4 regions of the Paenibacillus rhizoplanae genome follow, and region 1 is predicted to be linked to each of the others. Evidence: riboswitches for the same ligand, from Rfam matches in the RefSeq annotation. Region 1 holds a riboswitch; each other region holds the start of a gene.
What was found. A riboswitch is a leader RNA that binds a small molecule or an ion and turns the genes downstream of it on or off. The one in region 1 is predicted to bind cyclic di-AMP.
Positions count from the first base shown of each region.

Region 2: another riboswitch for cyclic di-AMP. It lies ahead of ACFSX3_RS01185 (3D domain-containing protein); the one in region 1 lies ahead of ACFSX3_RS00330 (C40 family peptidase).
Region 3: another riboswitch for cyclic di-AMP. It lies ahead of ACFSX3_RS00445 (alpha/beta fold hydrolase); the one in region 1 lies ahead of ACFSX3_RS00330 (C40 family peptidase).
Region 4: another riboswitch for cyclic di-AMP. It lies ahead of ACFSX3_RS24035 (APC family permease); the one in region 1 lies ahead of ACFSX3_RS00330 (C40 family peptidase).

Region 1 covers NZ_JBHUKY010000002.1:16,425-20,401, reverse strand. The annotation lists gene ACFSX3_RS00345 (M1 family aminopeptidase) at 1-546, shown strand, start outside; gene ACFSX3_RS00340 (hypothetical protein) at 556-1,389, shown strand; cyclic di-AMP (ydaO/yuaA leader) riboswitch at 1,605-1,743, shown strand; gene ACFSX3_RS00335 (C40 family peptidase) at 1,801-2,229, shown strand; cyclic di-AMP (ydaO/yuaA leader) riboswitch at 2,627-2,770, shown strand; gene ACFSX3_RS00330 (C40 family peptidase) at 2,775-3,266, shown strand; gene ACFSX3_RS00325 (GNAT family N-acetyltransferase) at 3,441-3,926, shown strand.
Region 2 covers NZ_JBHUKY010000004.1:46,475-50,451, reverse strand. The annotation lists gene ACFSX3_RS01195 (HD domain-containing protein) at 1-148, shown strand, start outside; gene ACFSX3_RS01190 (TatD family hydrolase) at 211-981, shown strand; cyclic di-AMP (ydaO/yuaA leader) riboswitch at 1,180-1,407, shown strand; gene ACFSX3_RS01185 (3D domain-containing protein) at 1,694-2,854, shown strand; gene rnmV (ribonuclease M5) at 3,016-3,567, shown strand; gene rsmA (16S rRNA (adenine(1518)-N(6)/adenine(1519)-N(6))-dimethyltransferase RsmA) at 3,564-3,977, shown strand, end outside.
Region 3 covers NZ_JBHUKY010000003.1:16,380-20,356, forward strand. The annotation lists gene ACFSX3_RS00425 (Na+/H+ antiporter subunit D) at 1-57, shown strand, start outside; gene ACFSX3_RS00430 (Na+/H+ antiporter subunit E) at 63-545, shown strand; gene ACFSX3_RS00435 (Na(+)/H(+) antiporter subunit F1) at 545-838, shown strand; gene mnhG (monovalent cation/H(+) antiporter subunit G) at 828-1,187, shown strand; cyclic di-AMP (ydaO/yuaA leader) riboswitch at 1,186-1,319, shown strand; gene ACFSX3_RS00445 (alpha/beta fold hydrolase) at 1,327-2,142, shown strand; gene ACFSX3_RS00450 (TrkH family potassium uptake protein) at 2,169-3,527, shown strand; partial or broken gene ACFSX3_RS00455 (helix-turn-helix domain-containing protein) at 3,649-3,894, opposite strand.
Region 4 covers NZ_JBHUKY010000054.1:98,901-102,877, forward strand. The annotation lists gene ACFSX3_RS24035 (APC family permease) at 1-1,761, opposite strand, end outside; cyclic di-AMP (ydaO/yuaA leader) riboswitch at 1,890-2,050, opposite strand; gene ACFSX3_RS24040 (disulfide oxidoreductase) at 2,277-2,711, opposite strand; gene ACFSX3_RS24045 (DsbA family protein) at 2,708-3,469, opposite strand; gene ACFSX3_RS24050 (sensor histidine kinase) at 3,563-3,977, opposite strand, start outside.

The DNA of each region.
Region 1 (3,977 bases):
GATATCGAGCGAATAGCAGGAACCAAGAATATGGACGCCATCCTCGACGCCTATGCCCGCAAATACCGCTTCAAGCATCCGTCCACTGCCGACTTCCAGAAGGTTGTGGAGAAAGTGACCAAGCAATCCTGGCAGACTTATTTTGAGCGGTATGTCTACGGTGGGGGTGCACCCGATTTCGCAGTTGATGATATCAGGCTCACGGTCAATCGAGATGGCAGCGACGGCGGGGGGAGCCGCTATAACGCTGTAGTCGATGTAAGCAATAAGGGCAGCCTGTACCCTGATGTTCCCGTGAAATTCACCTTCGCAGACGGGTACACCGTGCAGCAATACTGGAACGGCGAGGGTCAGGCTACCTCCTTTGAGTTAGCGTATAAAGCGCCGCTGGTCTCCGCAGAGATCGATCCGGGACATTCCATTCTGCTGGAGAGCAGGCATCTTAATAATTTCAGAATGGCGGAGCTTGAGCCGCGCACACTCTCCCGCTGGACGCTTAGCGCATCTACTCTGCTTGAAACCCTGCTCGGAACTCTTGTCTGGTGAGGTGAAGGAATGGTGAAAAGTTCAATAACCCGCGGTTGGATCAGCATGAAAGAGCAGTTCTATATATTGATTCTGCTATTTATCTACCGGCTGTTCTGGGGATATTTCCTGTACAAATTTATTAAAAGCGCGGTTGTTCCCGTCCTGCTGCGCTATCCGGATGCGAATGCCGGCGGCAGCGGGATAGGCAGACTGCTGTATTATATCGAAGGGCAGACTGCCCTGCGCACCGACCCCGCCGTCCAGCACTGGCTGTGGCTGCTGCTGGCGCTGACGGTGCTCCGGCTGCTGCTGACCCCCTTTATCCGCGCAGGGCTGCTGCATGAGCTTCACCAGGAACGCGCCGGGGCGCGGGGACTGTTCTTTTTTCCCGGAATGAAAAAGTATGGGCTGCCTGTACTGCTGTTCAGTCTCGCAGAATGGGCGCTAACCCTCCTGCCGCTCTACTGGCTGCTTCCGCGTATGTACCGTCATCTGCTCAGCGGTGTTCTCGATGTCCCGCTCCTGCTGAAGCTGGTGCCTTATGTGCTGGGCTGGCTGCTCTATCTCTTCCTTGTCCGCAAGCTTCTGCTCTATATGCAATTCGGCTATACCGCCGGTACCGGCATGTTCTCTTCGATGCTGATCTGCCTGAAGGTGCTGCTGCCTTCCATTGGGATATCCATCATACTGGGGGCGGGAAGCCTAGCGGTGCTCCTCCTCTGCAGTGCTTCTGCGCTGCTGTACCCGGGGCTGCCGGCCCTTATGCTCCGCCAGGCAGCTCCGCTGCCCTCCACGCTGTTCAATATGTGGGGAATCGCTGCCCAGTACCACCTCTGGTCCAGTAAATCATTTCCACAATAATAAGCTGTCAAAACGGCATACTAAAAAGAGTCACAGCCCCTCAAAGCAGGGAGCAGGACTCTTTTTTTCTTGAAGCGAAGGACAAAAGCATTTGCAAAACGGTAAAACCTCTGATACAATGATGCCTGTACTACTAGTAACAAAGTTGTAATCTTTCAAACAGAATTTACCGTAACCAATGAAAATTAACTAATTGCCGATAAGTCACTGTTCTGGTGCACATAACGCCGAATTCCCTGCACCGGGAAGTGGGGGAACCATATTTTGGGTGAATTGATCTCGCTTTAGAGGGGTCATAGGGGAACCTTCTACCGAATCCTTAAGCTAACCTCGCAGGCCCTGGAAGGAGTACATCTTTTGATTATTCAGAACTTCAAGAAAAAATGCACCGCAGCAGCGCTGGGTCTTGTGATGGTATTCACACTCGGAGCAGGCAGTGCCTTCGCAGATTCCAAGATGGATACTGTGATTTCAAAAACCATTGGAACGTCATATAAAACCGGGGGCACTAACACCAACGGCTTCGATTGTTCCGGATTCACCAAGTACGTATTCAAGAATGTTGGGCTTACCTTGCCCCGTACCTCCAAAGCACAATACAAAGTAGGAACCACTGTATCCAAGAGCAATTTGCGTTCAGGTGATCTCGTGTTCTTCAATACCCTGGGCAATGGAGTATCCCATGTCGGTATTTATGTTGGAAACGGGAAGTTTGCACAGTCCTCGAGTTCACGTGGTGTAACCATCAGTTCGATGAGCCAGTCCTACTGGGCCAACCGCTACGTTGGTGCCAAACGAGTAATGAGCACAACAGCCTACCAAGCTGTCGCTTACGATTGAACCTTAGAACCCTTGAAGCATACCCCGAATATTTCTGCCTCTAACAACTAAATGTAACTTATACGAGCCCGGGATGATTATTGCCGTAATCATTTCCGGGTTTTTCCTTTTCCTTATTCTACCTTTTACACCGAATCCGCAGCCTTGAAACAGCATTTTCCTGCAAAAACAAAGAAAAAAATCATATAAAATAGCCCCGGCGCATAGATATGAGTCTTTCGGAAGGTCTATAACTCTAAAAAACAGCAAAAAAGATGCATTAATATGTTATAAGTGATTGCCAAGCGACTTAGTCTTTGCTACAATTATCGCAGTGAGCTTTTAGTAACATTTTTGTAATTATTGAATCGCTTTTAATATAGGTTTTGTCATGTATTGAATGAACAGCTAATCCTAATCAACAGTTATGCCGAGTTCCCTAATGAGTTTAGGGAAACGGGGGAACCACTTTGGGTGAATTGACCTCCTATTCTAAGAGGGGTCATAGGGGACCTTCAACCGAACCCTTAAGCTAACCTCGTAGGCATTGGAAGGGGTACTTACTTTTGAAGAAGAAGCTAGCAGCCGCAGTACTAAGCTTGTCCATTATCTTCACCATCGGAGCAGGAAGCGCTTTCGCGGATTCCAAAATGGATAAAGTGATCGACAAAACCATCGGAACCAAATACGTGTCCGGCGGTACATCGACTAACGGGTTTGATTGCTCCGGATTTACAATGTTTGTTTTTGATAAGATCGGCATTAACCTGCCCCATCAATCCGGCTCCCAGTATCAGATGGGTTCTGCCGTGTCCCGCGACGAGATGAGACCAGGCGATCTTGTATTCTTTAATACAAACGGTAAAGGCGTGTCCCATGTCGGTATTTATGTCGGTGACGGCGATTTCGCTCATGCCTCTTCCTCACGTGGTGTAACCATCAGTTCGCTGAATGACAGCTATTACGTCAACCGCTACGTTGGCGCCAAACGGATCATGAGTACAGATGCCTACAAGACTGTAGCTTCGGATTCCCAAGACAACGACGATGTACAATAAACCTTTGTAACCTACGCTCTTTTCCGAGATTTTTGCCGAAATCTTGGAGAAGGGCTTTTTTTGTCTATAAAATTACTTACCCTGCTCTATATTTGTAAAACACCCATTCCGCCTTTTCATAAAATATATATAATATAGTAAAAAGCATTGTCCCGGAAAGGAGGCCGCCCGCTTATGATTAGCTCCCCGCTAACCTTTTATGTTGTACCTATGGAACCGCAGCATGCCGCTGAGATCTGTGAGTGGAGCTACAAACCTCCGTATAATATTTACGGGTGGATGTCCTGGGAGCAGATGCAGGCGCTGGGCGTAGAGTTCGGAGACCCGCAGCTGCGAAGTAGGCAATATGTATCTGTAGTGAACGGACAGGGGGATCTGTGCGGCTTCGCCCAGCTCTTTCCGATGGAGGGGGTAGTCCGGCTTGGTGTCGGAATGCGGCCCGATCTGTGCGGTCATGGAATGGGGCATCTGTTCATGAAGGCTATTGTGCAGGCAGCACGGGCCCGTTACCCGGAGCGCGAGATCGATCTGGAGGTGCTGACCTGGAATCAGCGCGCCATCCGCGCCTACCAGAAATGCGGTTTCACCATAACGGATACCTATGAACGCCGCACTCCGACCGGCAATAAGCCTTTTTACTGCATGGTCTATGAGGAATAACACCGGGGACGGAGGTATTTTCAAAAAAATGGATCATATGTGTTCATTTTT
Region 2 (3,977 bases), on a different contig from region 1:
GTTGAGGGAAATCTCCGAGGTTTCGGATATTGTACGCTCTATCAGCGGCATTCACCGCGGCAGATACCATCTGTATTTTCCGCAGGACAGGCTGCAGAAAGCCCTTCCACAGCTGCCGCCGTCTATCGCAGAGATTTTTGCCAAATAATCAGATCAAGCCTGGAATTCTGGAATTATAGATAGAATCACAAGCCGAAAGGATGTAATGTAATGCAGCTATTCGACACACATACCCATCTGGATGCTCCACAATTCGACGAAGACCGCGAAGAGGTCATTGCCAGAGCACTGGAATCCGGAGTCAGCAAAATGATCAACATCGGCTTTAACCGGGAAACGATACCGACCACCATGCAGCTTGCCGAGAAATATGATTATATTTATGCAGCCGTAGGCTGGCATCCCCAGGATGCGATCAGTATGAAGGACGGAGACCTGGAGTGGATCGCCTCCCTGTGTGCTCATCCCAAGGTGGTCGCCATCGGTGAGATCGGGCTTGATTATTACTGGGACACCTCCCCTAAGGAAGTGCAGCATGAAGTATTCCGCAAGCAGATCGGGCTTGCCCGTGAGCTGAAGATGCCAATTAGTATTCATAACCGTGATGCTCATGAAGATGTCATCCGTATTCTCCGTGAGGAAAAGGCGGGCGAGGTTGGCGGCGTTATGCATTCCTTCTCCGGCAGCTGGGAAAGTGCCAAGATGTGTCTTGATTTGGGCTTCCATCTTTCTTTTGGAGGACCGATTACGTTCAAGAATGCCAGGGTACCCAAAGAGGTGCTTGCCCAGACTCCGCTGGACCGGCTTCTCATCGAAACAGACTCCCCATATCTGACTCCGCACCCGTTCCGGGGCAAGCGAAATGAGACCGCTCATGTGAGGCTGGTAGCGGAGGCAGCTGCGGCAATAAAAGGGATTGAATTACAGGAATTGGCGGAAATTACGTATGCGAACGCACTGGAACGATTTGGTATACTCTGAAAATGAGAGTAAAAGTGATGAAAAATGAAGTATAGCGGATATATTAAACTTTTATGACCGAAAAACGGCCGATTATTACAATATTTTAATCATTTTTTTACGTAAACGTGGTTGAATCGTCCTTTACAACATGTATCAAAACAGGATATCATCTTTTCAGTGCAGTGAGCTGTTGTAACTGTGACAGTCACTTTTTCATGGATCGTCTCGCTGAGTCTCCGGATGGAGAACGGGGGAACCAATAATGCTCTGCCGCATGAACGTATGAGAGTACAACACAGAATTGCCGCAGACTTTATTTGATTTCTTTACGTGGTCTTTGGGGTGAATTTGAGGGCAACCGCCGTGAGCGGGTGACCTGAGATAGGGCGTCTCTCTTATGCCCGAACCCGACAGCTAACCCCGTAAGCGCAAGTAAGAGAGGAAACCTCGTGCATAAGCATTCCCGCGTTTTTGACACCGGAGAAGCCACGAAAGAGTCCTCCATGAACTCTTTTTAGGCTTTTTTTGTTTTGAATAACGCGGATGCTCCCGGCATACTGTTGTATAACAGATATCCGGAGTAACTATGCCGAGCAGGCGATCCATGAGCAGGAAACGCTGAAGCAATGCGGGCGTATCCTGTTGCAATCTCAAACCTAGTTTCGTCAGAAGTGATACAGTCACCTTGATATAACTTAGACGACGGGGCTATGTAAGGAGGATGGAGAGAGTGGGCGTATTCCAACCAGAGGTATCCCATGATTCGCAATCATCCAGCAGGTCTATCGCATTACGGTTGAAGCAAGTAAATCCCCGCGTAGTTTTACTTGCCGGTGTGGTATCGATTGTTATCGCACTGTTAATTCTGCTGTACGTACACGGTCAGAGCAAAAAGGAAATTACTCTAGTAATAGACGGACAGGTACAGACACTGGAGACGCGGGAAACGCTGTTCAGTGATGTGCTGGCTAAGGAACAGATTTCGCTGCAGGCGCATGATGAATTATCTATTGGCCTTAGTGATGAAATAAAAGACGGCGACCGTATCGTGATTAACACTGCGCAAAAGTTCGCTCTTACCGTAGACGGGAAGACCGAGACGTTATTTACGACCGAGGATACCATTGGTCAGGCCATTGGCAAACTGGGCCTCAGCCTGGAAGGCTTAGACAAGATTTACCCTTCGCTAGAAACCGCAGTATCTGCAGACATGGAAATCAAAATTGTCCGGATTAACAAGCATGTGGTTCAACGGACAACCAATTTGCCTTTCCGGGTAATCAAGACAGCAGACCCCTCTTTGACCAAGGGAACCGTAAGAGTTGCACAGGCAGGCAAGCCGGGCGTAATGATCCAGCACATCGAGAAGATTTATCAAGATGGCGAGCTGGCCACCATGCGCATGATCGGCAAAGAAGTACAGACGGTTACCAAGGACAAAGTCATTGCCATTGGTACCAAGCCGCTTCCTAAGCCCGCTCCTGTTGTTGCCAAAGTTTCCAAACCTGTAACAACCTCCAAGTCATCTAAAGCCAGTGCAAAGGCCAGCAATGTTACCAGTAAAGCTGGTGTGGATTTTGAGTACAAAAGAATGATTAAGAACGTATCCATGACCGCGTATTCCTCGCAAGAACCGGGTATTGGAACACGTACCGCCTCCGGCACACGCGTAACGGAAGGCCGCACTATAGCTGTAGATCCAAGTATTATACCAATCGGCTGGTGGGTGTACATTGAAGGATTAGGGTTTCGCCGAGCAGAGGATACCGGCGGTGCCATCAAAGGCAACAAGGTGGATGTCTATTACGATTCACTGAGCCATGCCCGTAATTTCGGACGTAAGTCGCGGACACTCTATGTGATCGGACCTGTGAAGCCGGAGCTGAACTAAACGTAAAGTCTTTTGCAAATTAACGGTTAATACGATATAGTGAGGGAAGCACTTACGAAATTTTAGAGAGCTGCCGCTCATCACTTATACATTCTTTAGCCAAAAAGAAGGGGAGCGAATCCTCTTCTTTTTGCGTTCTGGAGTAAGGAGTAACATTATTTATGATTAAAGAGCTGATTGTGGTTGAAGGGAAAAGCGATACCGTTGCTGTTAAGCGGGCGGTAGAGGCAGATACGATCGAAACCGGGGGCTCGGCAGTGGACCGCAAGGTCATTGCCAAGATCCAGCTTGCCATGCAGCGCCGGGGCGTAATCATTCTTACGGACCCGGATCATGCCGGGGAGCGGATCCGCAAAATTGTCGCGGCCAAGGTACCGGGGTGCAAGCATGCCTTCATCCCGGAGAAGGATGCAACCCGCAAAGGGGATATCGGGATAGAGAACGCTTCGCCTGAGGCCATCCGCCATGCGCTGGAGCATGTGCATACCTCCTTCGAGGGGGCGCCGGTCATCATCGGGCTGGATGAGCTCATGGCCGGAGGGCTAATGGTGCATCCCCGCGCCGCAGAGCGCAGAATGCAGCTGGGCAATCTGCTCGGTATCGGTTATTGCAATGGCAAGCAGCTGTACAAACGTCTGGCGATGTTCGGCATTACCCGCGAGGAGTTCGCGCAGGCCCTCGCCCAAATTGATCAGGGAGGCATTACTTCATGAGTGGTACCGAGAACATCTCGTCCCCAACAAGAACCAAAGCGATAATTCAGCGTTACAAATTTTCCTTCAAAAAAAGCCTGGGCCAGAACTTTCTGATCGATCAGAATATTCTGGACAAAATAGTGGATGCCGCCGGTCTGGACAGCACAGCCGGTGCGCTTGAGATTGGACCGGGGATCGGAGCCCTGACGGAAAGATTGGCGATGACGGCCGGGGCCGTCACTGCGGTGGAGATTGACCGCAGGCTGATTCCTATCCTCAGGGACGTCCTTTCGCCCTATCCCCATGTGAAGATCCGCAATGACGATGTGCTGAAGGTGAATTTGCAGGAGCTGTTCGCTGAGGATTTCGCCGGCAGGGACCGGGTTAGTGTCGTAGCTAACCTGCCGTATTATGTGACCACACCTATA
Region 3 (3,977 bases), on a different contig from region 1:
GCTGGTGACGTTCTGGCTTCACCTGCGCTATATATAGAAGCCATAATGAAGGAGTAGAGGAGATGGCCTTACAATTCCTGTTTAATCTGTTGATTGCCTTTCTGTGGATGGCGATAAATAATAATAACTCCGGTTCAACCTTCGTTGTAGGTTATCTGCTGGGCATCGGGCTTTTACTGTTATTTAGGAAATCCAGGTCCCAGTCCCGGCCATTCTATCTCATACGTATATGGGCTGTACTTAAGCTCCTGCTGATCTTTGCCCGTGAACTTACGGTTTCGAATTTCGTGGTCATAGGTCATATTATCCGTCCAAAACTGGCTATACGTCCCGGTATCTTTGCTTATGAGACTGCTTTGACCACGCCCTGGGAAGTTACACTGCTCTCGTGCCTGATTTGTCTGACACCGGGAACCCTGACCCTGGATGTTTCCAAGGATGGCAAGACGCTGTACATTCATGCAATTGATATTAAAGATGCAGAGCTGCTGGTCACGCAGATTAGAGGCACTTTCGAACGAGCGATTAGGGAGGTGACCCGTTAATGATCCCAGTTATGCTAACCGTGGCCATGATCATTCTGGCTCTGGCGATGCTGGCCTGCCTGTTCCGTCTCCTGAAAGGGCCAACCCGCTCCGACAGGGTTGCCGCACTCGATTCGATAGGCATTCATGTACTTGCTATGATAACCGTCTTTAGTATGCTGCTGGATACCCAGGATTTTATAGAAGTCATCCTGGTTATCGGGATTCTGACGTTTATTGGTACTACGGCACTGGCCAGATATATTGAACGGGGAGCCGTTATAGAGGATGGAGGGAACCCCAATGACAGGTGAACTGATTAGCTCTATTCTTGTGGTAATGGGCGCAGTCTTCTGCGGCTTAAGTGCCTTCGGCTTAGTACGGCTGCCCGATGTGTATCTGCGTTCACATGCTGCTACCAAAAGTGCAACCTTCGGGGTACTCTGTTTGCTGACAGGAGGCTTCCTGTACTTTTGGTTCAAAGACGGAACGGTTAACGTCAAGCTTCTGCTGGCGATTGTATTTGTATTCATCACTTCACCGGTAGCAGGTCATTTAAATGGCCGGGCTGCCTACCGTTCCGGAGTGCCCCTATGGAAGGGAAGCGTTCAGGATGACCTGAAGTCACTGAAGGAAGAAAGTAAGGAAACGTCTGTGAAATAATAGTTAATCGCTGAATTCCTTATAGGAAGCGGGGGAACCAGGTTACATGGGGTGAATCTCGGAAAAAACGAGTAGGGCTACTTTCAGGCCCGAATCCGGCAGCTAACCCCGCAAGCGTTCATGAGAGGATGCACTATATATGCCGTATATTGAATTGAATGGAACATCGCTGTATTATGAGATGTCGGGCAGCGGTCTGCCCATTGTTTTTATTCATGATTATTCGACCTCTCATCATCTGTTTGAGCCGCAAGCGGATTATTTCAGCAAGCGTGTCAAAGTGATCGTATTCGATTTGAGAGGGAACGGACAATCGGGTAAAATGGATGTGGAGATCAGCCGGATCGTAGACACACAATGTGAAGATTTGAAGCTGTTATTGGATGCTTTATCTGTAGAGAAGGCTGTTATCGTAGCTTGTTCCAGTGGTGCTGTGCTCGCCCAGAAATTCGCCTATCTGTACCCTGAACGGGTAATGAATATGGTATTGGTGGACAGTTATTTTCAGGAGGATTACACGGCGAGAGGCAGTAAAATGAAAGGAATCTTTGAGGTCTGCGCATGGGCGGCTCATTATCTTCCTGCCGAAATGTTCATCCGTTCCTTGCGCATCACCTACAATAAATGGCTCTCGGCTTATCATATTCTCAGGAAAGAGCTTGTGCATGAACGGACAACGGAATTAATTAAGCAGCGGCTGGCACTTAGACAAACGGACAGCTACGGGTTCGCATTACGGCTGCAGATTCCTGTTCTTGTTGTATCCGGGAATCAGAATGAATGGGCGCTGGAGCAGGTGATAAGAACAGCCGGCAAGTATCCGTCTGCCCGTCTGGCGATCCTTGAGGATGCGATGTATCCGACTCATCTGTGTCAACCCCAGCTCTTCAACCGTATATTACTGGATTATCTTAGGGAACAGCATAGTTTTCAGCGGGCGGCAGCTGGCAACTAACTTGAATTATAATGGGAGCCAATGATATGTTCTTTAACAAAATCTCATCCTTCATCACAAAACTCAAACTGACCTCATCCAGAATCATTTTACTCGGTTTTGCAGTCCCTATACTTCTTGGTACAGTGCTGCTGGCCTTGCCGATATCTTCGTCCAGCGGACTTAGTATAGGATGGCTGGCAGCACTGTTTACTTCGACTTCAGCCGTATGTGTAACGGGACTCGTTGTACTTGATACCGGTACCGACTTTTCTCATTTTGGACAGATGATCATCTTACTTCTGATTCAAATTGGCGGATTGGGATTTATGACATTCAGTGTTTTGATTGCCGTGATCATGGGGAAAAAGATTGGACTAAAAGAACGTCTGCTTATCCAGCAATCATCTAATTCTGTAACAACACAAGGAGTCGTGCGGTTATCACTCAATATCTTTCTCATTTCATTTATCGTGGAGACAACTGGAGCTATAGTGTTGGCCCTTCGATGGGCCCATGAACTAGGAACAACAAGGTCCATTTATTATGGAATATTCCATTCAGTGTCTGCCTTCAATAACGCCGGATTTGGATTATGGCCAGACAGTCTGAGCCGCTATGTGGGTGACCCGTTAGTTAATATTGTTATCTCTTTTTTGTTTATCATCGGCGGGATTGGATTCACGGTGATTCTGGATCTGTACCGGAAAAGAAGATGGAGAGCTCTCTCCTTTCATACAAAAATAGTTTTAATTACCTCTGGGCTCCTTTGTATGGCAGGGTTTTTGGTGATTTTTGCGATTGAACTCTTTAACACGAAAACATTCAGTACTCTCTCATGGAGTGAAAGAACTTGGGCGGCATATTTTCAGGGTGTTGTTACCCGGACAGCCGGCTTTAATTCCATCGATATTGGAGCAATGCTCCCGGCTTCACAATTTTTCATGATTTTCCTGATGTTTGTAGGGGCTTCGTCCGGATCGACTGGAGGAGGTATAAAAACGACCACTTTTGCTGTACTCATGTTAAGTATCGTCTCAACGATTAAGGGGAAGACAGATGTGCAACTGCTTAAAAAACGCATCTCTCAGGATATCATATTCAGGGCACTGGCAGTAATGACCATATCCCTGGGTGTAGTTCTTACAGCCACCTTTCTTCTATCCATTACAGAATATGCTCATCCTAAAGACTTCCTGGCGCTTCTCTTTGAAGCAACCTCTGCATTTGGAACCGTAGGAATGTCTATGGGAGTAACGCCAGAGCTTTCGCCACTGGGAAAATGCATCATCATAATTACAATGTACATAGGGAGACTAGGGCCCTTGACTTTAGCTTTAGCACTGGCACAAAAAAATGTGAAGCAAAAATATCGGTATCCGGAAGATAAGCTGCTTATTGGCTAAAGTTTACTGAACAGATATTGAAAACTGAAACAGCAAAGTAGAGTGGAATATGTTTTAAAAGGCTCCTGCCAGTGATGAATATTCTCTGGCAGGAGCCTTTTTGTTTACATCACAAAAATTATTAATTCTCTAAATACCTGTACAAAGTCGATTTGCTGATTCCTGTTTGTTCTTTAATCTCATCAAGTGTATAGTTTTTAGACTGATACATGAGGATGGCCTTCTCAACGTTTTCATCTGCTTTTCTAGGTCTTCCAGGAATATTCCCTTTTTGCTTCGCCTCAAAGAGTCCCCGTTTAGTTTTTTCACTAATTACATCGCTTTGGAACTCAACTAAGTGCTTTACAATATCACTAAATGAATATCCTTGATTCTATATTAAGATAGTCGGAGAGTAAGGAGGCATTTTATACTACTCGTAATATTGAGAACTGCCTAATCGGGTGAAAA
Region 4 (3,977 bases), on a different contig from region 1:
ATAAGAGCGGATGAACAAGCTGGTCTGATTATGCAGCACCGCCTGCCACCAGTGCTTGGTAACGAATTGCGGAATCAGGACGGTAATATGGTCCGTTGAAGCCGTCTTCCACTCTACCGTATCGATGAATTTCACCAGCGGGCGGATAATGCTCCGGTAGCGGGAGCGCAGGACGATCAGGCGTACGCCGGGGTCCCACTCCTCCCACTTCTGTTCCATCTTGTGTATCTCTTCTTCATCGAAGCCCACATATACAGCAACCACATTATCGGTCAATGACTTCGCATAACTGATCGAATGCAGTACAGCGCGGGTTACACCAGCGACTGGAACGACTACGGTGCTTCCTTTGATACAAGGCTTGTCAGTAGCCGGACAGATCCGCAGCTGATCGGCAATATTCATATAATGGCGGTGAATCCGGTGGAACACAATGATGACAACCGGCAGGAAGATGAAAGCCATCCACACGCTGGAGAATTTGGTGATAATGAAGATCAGGGTGATCGTTAACGTGGTGAGCATCCCGACCGTATTCACGGCGAACTTGCTCTGCCAGCCTTTCGGCTTCGTTCTGTACCATTGGACCATCATGCCAAGCTGCGACAGCGTGAACGGAATGAATACCCCCACTGCATATAATGGAATGAGCCCTTCTGTATTCCCGTGAAAGGCCGCTACCAGCACTGCCGACATCACGCCGAGGAAAATAATGCCGTTGGAGAAGCCAAGCCGGTCGCCGCGCACCATGAAGGCATGGGGCAGATATTTGTCTTTGGCGAACATGAACGCCAGCAGCGGGAAGGCCGAGTATGCTGTATTGGCTGCCAGGAACAGGATAACCGCCGTAATTCCCTGAATGAAGAAGTACAACCCGCCCCGCCCGAAGGTAGATTCGGTAATCTGCGAGACCACGGTGGCCTTCTCATCGGGCATGATGCCATACCAGTAAGCCAGCAGCGTAATCCCTGTGAACATGGCTCCGAGAATGAGGCCCATGAGCATCAGCGTTTTGGCTGCATTTTTCTCCGCCGGCGCTTTGAAGTTAGGAATGGCATTGGAGACCGCCTCAACCCCGGTCAGAGCCGAACAGCCGGAGCTGAATGCCTTCAGCAGCAGGAACATACTGACATTGGAGACTGCCGTGCCAATCTCAGGAACGTGGGCATGAGCCCCGCCGGTTGCATATTTGAAGATCCCTGCGATAATCAGTACGAAGATGGAGACCACGAACAGATAGACCGGGATGGCGATGAACGAAGCCGATTCAGTCACTCCGCGCAGGTTGACAATCGTTAAGAGCAAGATAACAGATACTGCTATAAGTACACTATGATTATGAAGATTTGGAAAAGCCGAAGTGATCGCATCCGTCCCCGCCGAGGCGCTTACCGCCACCGTCAGAATGTAATCCACCAGCAGCGAGCCGCCGGCCAGTAGCCCGGTATGCACCCCAAGATTGGTTTTGGCTACAATATAAGCACCTCCGCCCTGCGGATAGGCGAATATCGTCTGCCGGTAAGACAGAATCAGGATGGCCAGCAAGCCCAATACGGCTAATGCAATTGGCAAGGAGTACCAGATGGCGGTGAACCCGGCGGCCACCAGTACGATTAGAATTTGTTCTGTTCCGTAGGCTACAGACGATAGCGCATCAGAAGACAGGACAGCCAGTGCTTTCACCTTGGATAACTTTTCATGATCGAGTTCGTTCGACTTCATCGGACGCCCGATCAATAGTCGTTTTACCTTGCTTACCATTGTAATAACAGTTCCTCTCTTGGTTAAGTTGAAATGGGCTTTCCCTGCGCTGTTTTCATAAGTGGATTTCATAAATGCAGGCACCAAAATAAGCATACGGAAATGATCCGCATGCCTAATGTGCATGGTCATTATCCCACTAGTAGCTTACGAGGTTAGCTGGCGGATTCGGACTGTGGTAGCCCTACGGTTACAGGTCCTTGCGGACTGCTCCGATTCACCCCTTTTGGCCTTGGCCAAAGTGTGGTTCCCCCGTTTTTCCTTCCGGAAAATTCAGCGCATATTCAACTTCTCACAAGGACTAATATTAAGCTACAATGCGTCTTCCGTAAAGCGTGGAAACAAATGAAAAAAGAATGAAAAGAACTCAAAACAACCAAATTCATCATCCGGTATGTCTTGATCTTTCATTCTCTTTCATTATCCCTATATCACGTGATTTTACAGGGTTTTTGCATATTATTTTTTGCTAAAATTAAGGGGATTCTCTTCTCTTCCTTCTGTCCGTCAGCTTCTTACTCTACAGGCTCCTCTTTGCGTCCTGTCCATAGTAAAATGGAAATTAATGCAAACGCGATGAGTGCCAGCAAAGGGATCGTTATAAATCCGAACCAATTCAGATAATCCTTGTTGCACGGTACGCCGATTGTACAGGGAATCACTTTGCTGAGTGCCGGTATTTTCTGCTCCGCATAATGATAAATGGAGATGCTCCCGCCGATCAGGCTAAGGGGAAGCACATAAGGAATGATCCGCTTGTCCGCCCGGTAGGTGGCGATCCCCAGCAGGAACAGCTGCGGGTACATGAAGATCCGCTGGAACCAGCACAGCTTGCACGGCTCGTAATGCAGGACCTCACTGAGATATAGGCTACCCGCTACAGCCACCACACAGACGAACCAGGCCAAGTACAGACAATTACGCCGGCAGAAGGCAGAGAAGGCGGTCATTGGGCGGTTGCAGCTGCTGCTGCTGTTGCTGCTTGAATCTGGGCGTCAATCGCCTCCATATTGAAAGGCTCCTTCACCTTGATGCCATTCACGAACAAGGACGGTGTATTCGTTACGCCCGCATCCGTGCCAAGCTGAATATCCCGGTCAAGCTCCTTCTCATAGGTACGGCCATCAATATCCTTGCGCAGCAGGTCATAATCCACCGGTAGCTCCAGCTGCTTGGCAAGACTCACCATGAAGTCAGGCGTAGCCCATTCCTTGTCTTCATTCCCCTGATTGGCATAGATCGCATCGAAATACTTCCAGAACGCTTCCTGGTTCTGATGATAGACCGACAGCGCTGCAAGAGAGGCCGTTCTCGAATCCTGGGCGATGAAGGCCAGATTCACGAAATAGAAGGCGGCTTTATTCTGATCCACATAGCCCTGAACGATCTGCGGTTTGATGACACCGGTGAACTGGGCGCAAGCCGGACATTTAAAATCGCCGAATTCCACAATTTTGACCGGAGCATCCTCCTTGCCAAGCCGCATCATTTCACTGTAATTGAAGGCAACCGGCTTACTGTCTGTGCCGGCAGGCGAAGAGTCCTTCGAAGCCAGCATGAATAAGCCTACAAAAATAATAATGACGATGGCCACCGTACTCACGATCAGAATTCTCGTTTTCTGCTTCTGCTGCTCCTGCTCTGCCCTGCGCTTCTCCTGCTTGCTCATCTGGGGAGCCATGACATTGTTCTTTTTTGTTTTGCTCAAAGAGAGTTCCTTTCCGTCCTCTGGACTGTCGTGATAAAAGAATAGTTACTTTCAAATTATATAATGTTAACTCTCTTGTTGGCAATCGCTGTCTTAGACAGCTTCGTTCTCCCCGCCCCCCGTATCCTGGCCGAAGAATACCTCTGGGGAATGCTCCTGTGATTGTAGCCTGATTCTGAAGAAGAACTGTGTGCCGCCCCCCTCTGCCGGCTCTGCCCAGATCTCTCCTTGCATCAGATCGACCAGCTTCTTGCAGATTGCAAGGCCCAGACCCGTGCCGGGGTATTTGCGGGTGTGCGACCCGTCCACCTGCGAGAAGGACTGGAAGAGCAGCTGCAGCTTATCCGGTGAGATGCCAATGCCAGTATCACGTACCATGAATTGCAGAGCCTGAGCGGTCTCCCTGACGCCATAGGACTCCACCTTAACCGTTACCGTGCCGGATGGCGTGAATTTCACAGCATTGCCGATCAGGTTGATCAGAATCTGGCGGATACGCGGGGCATCC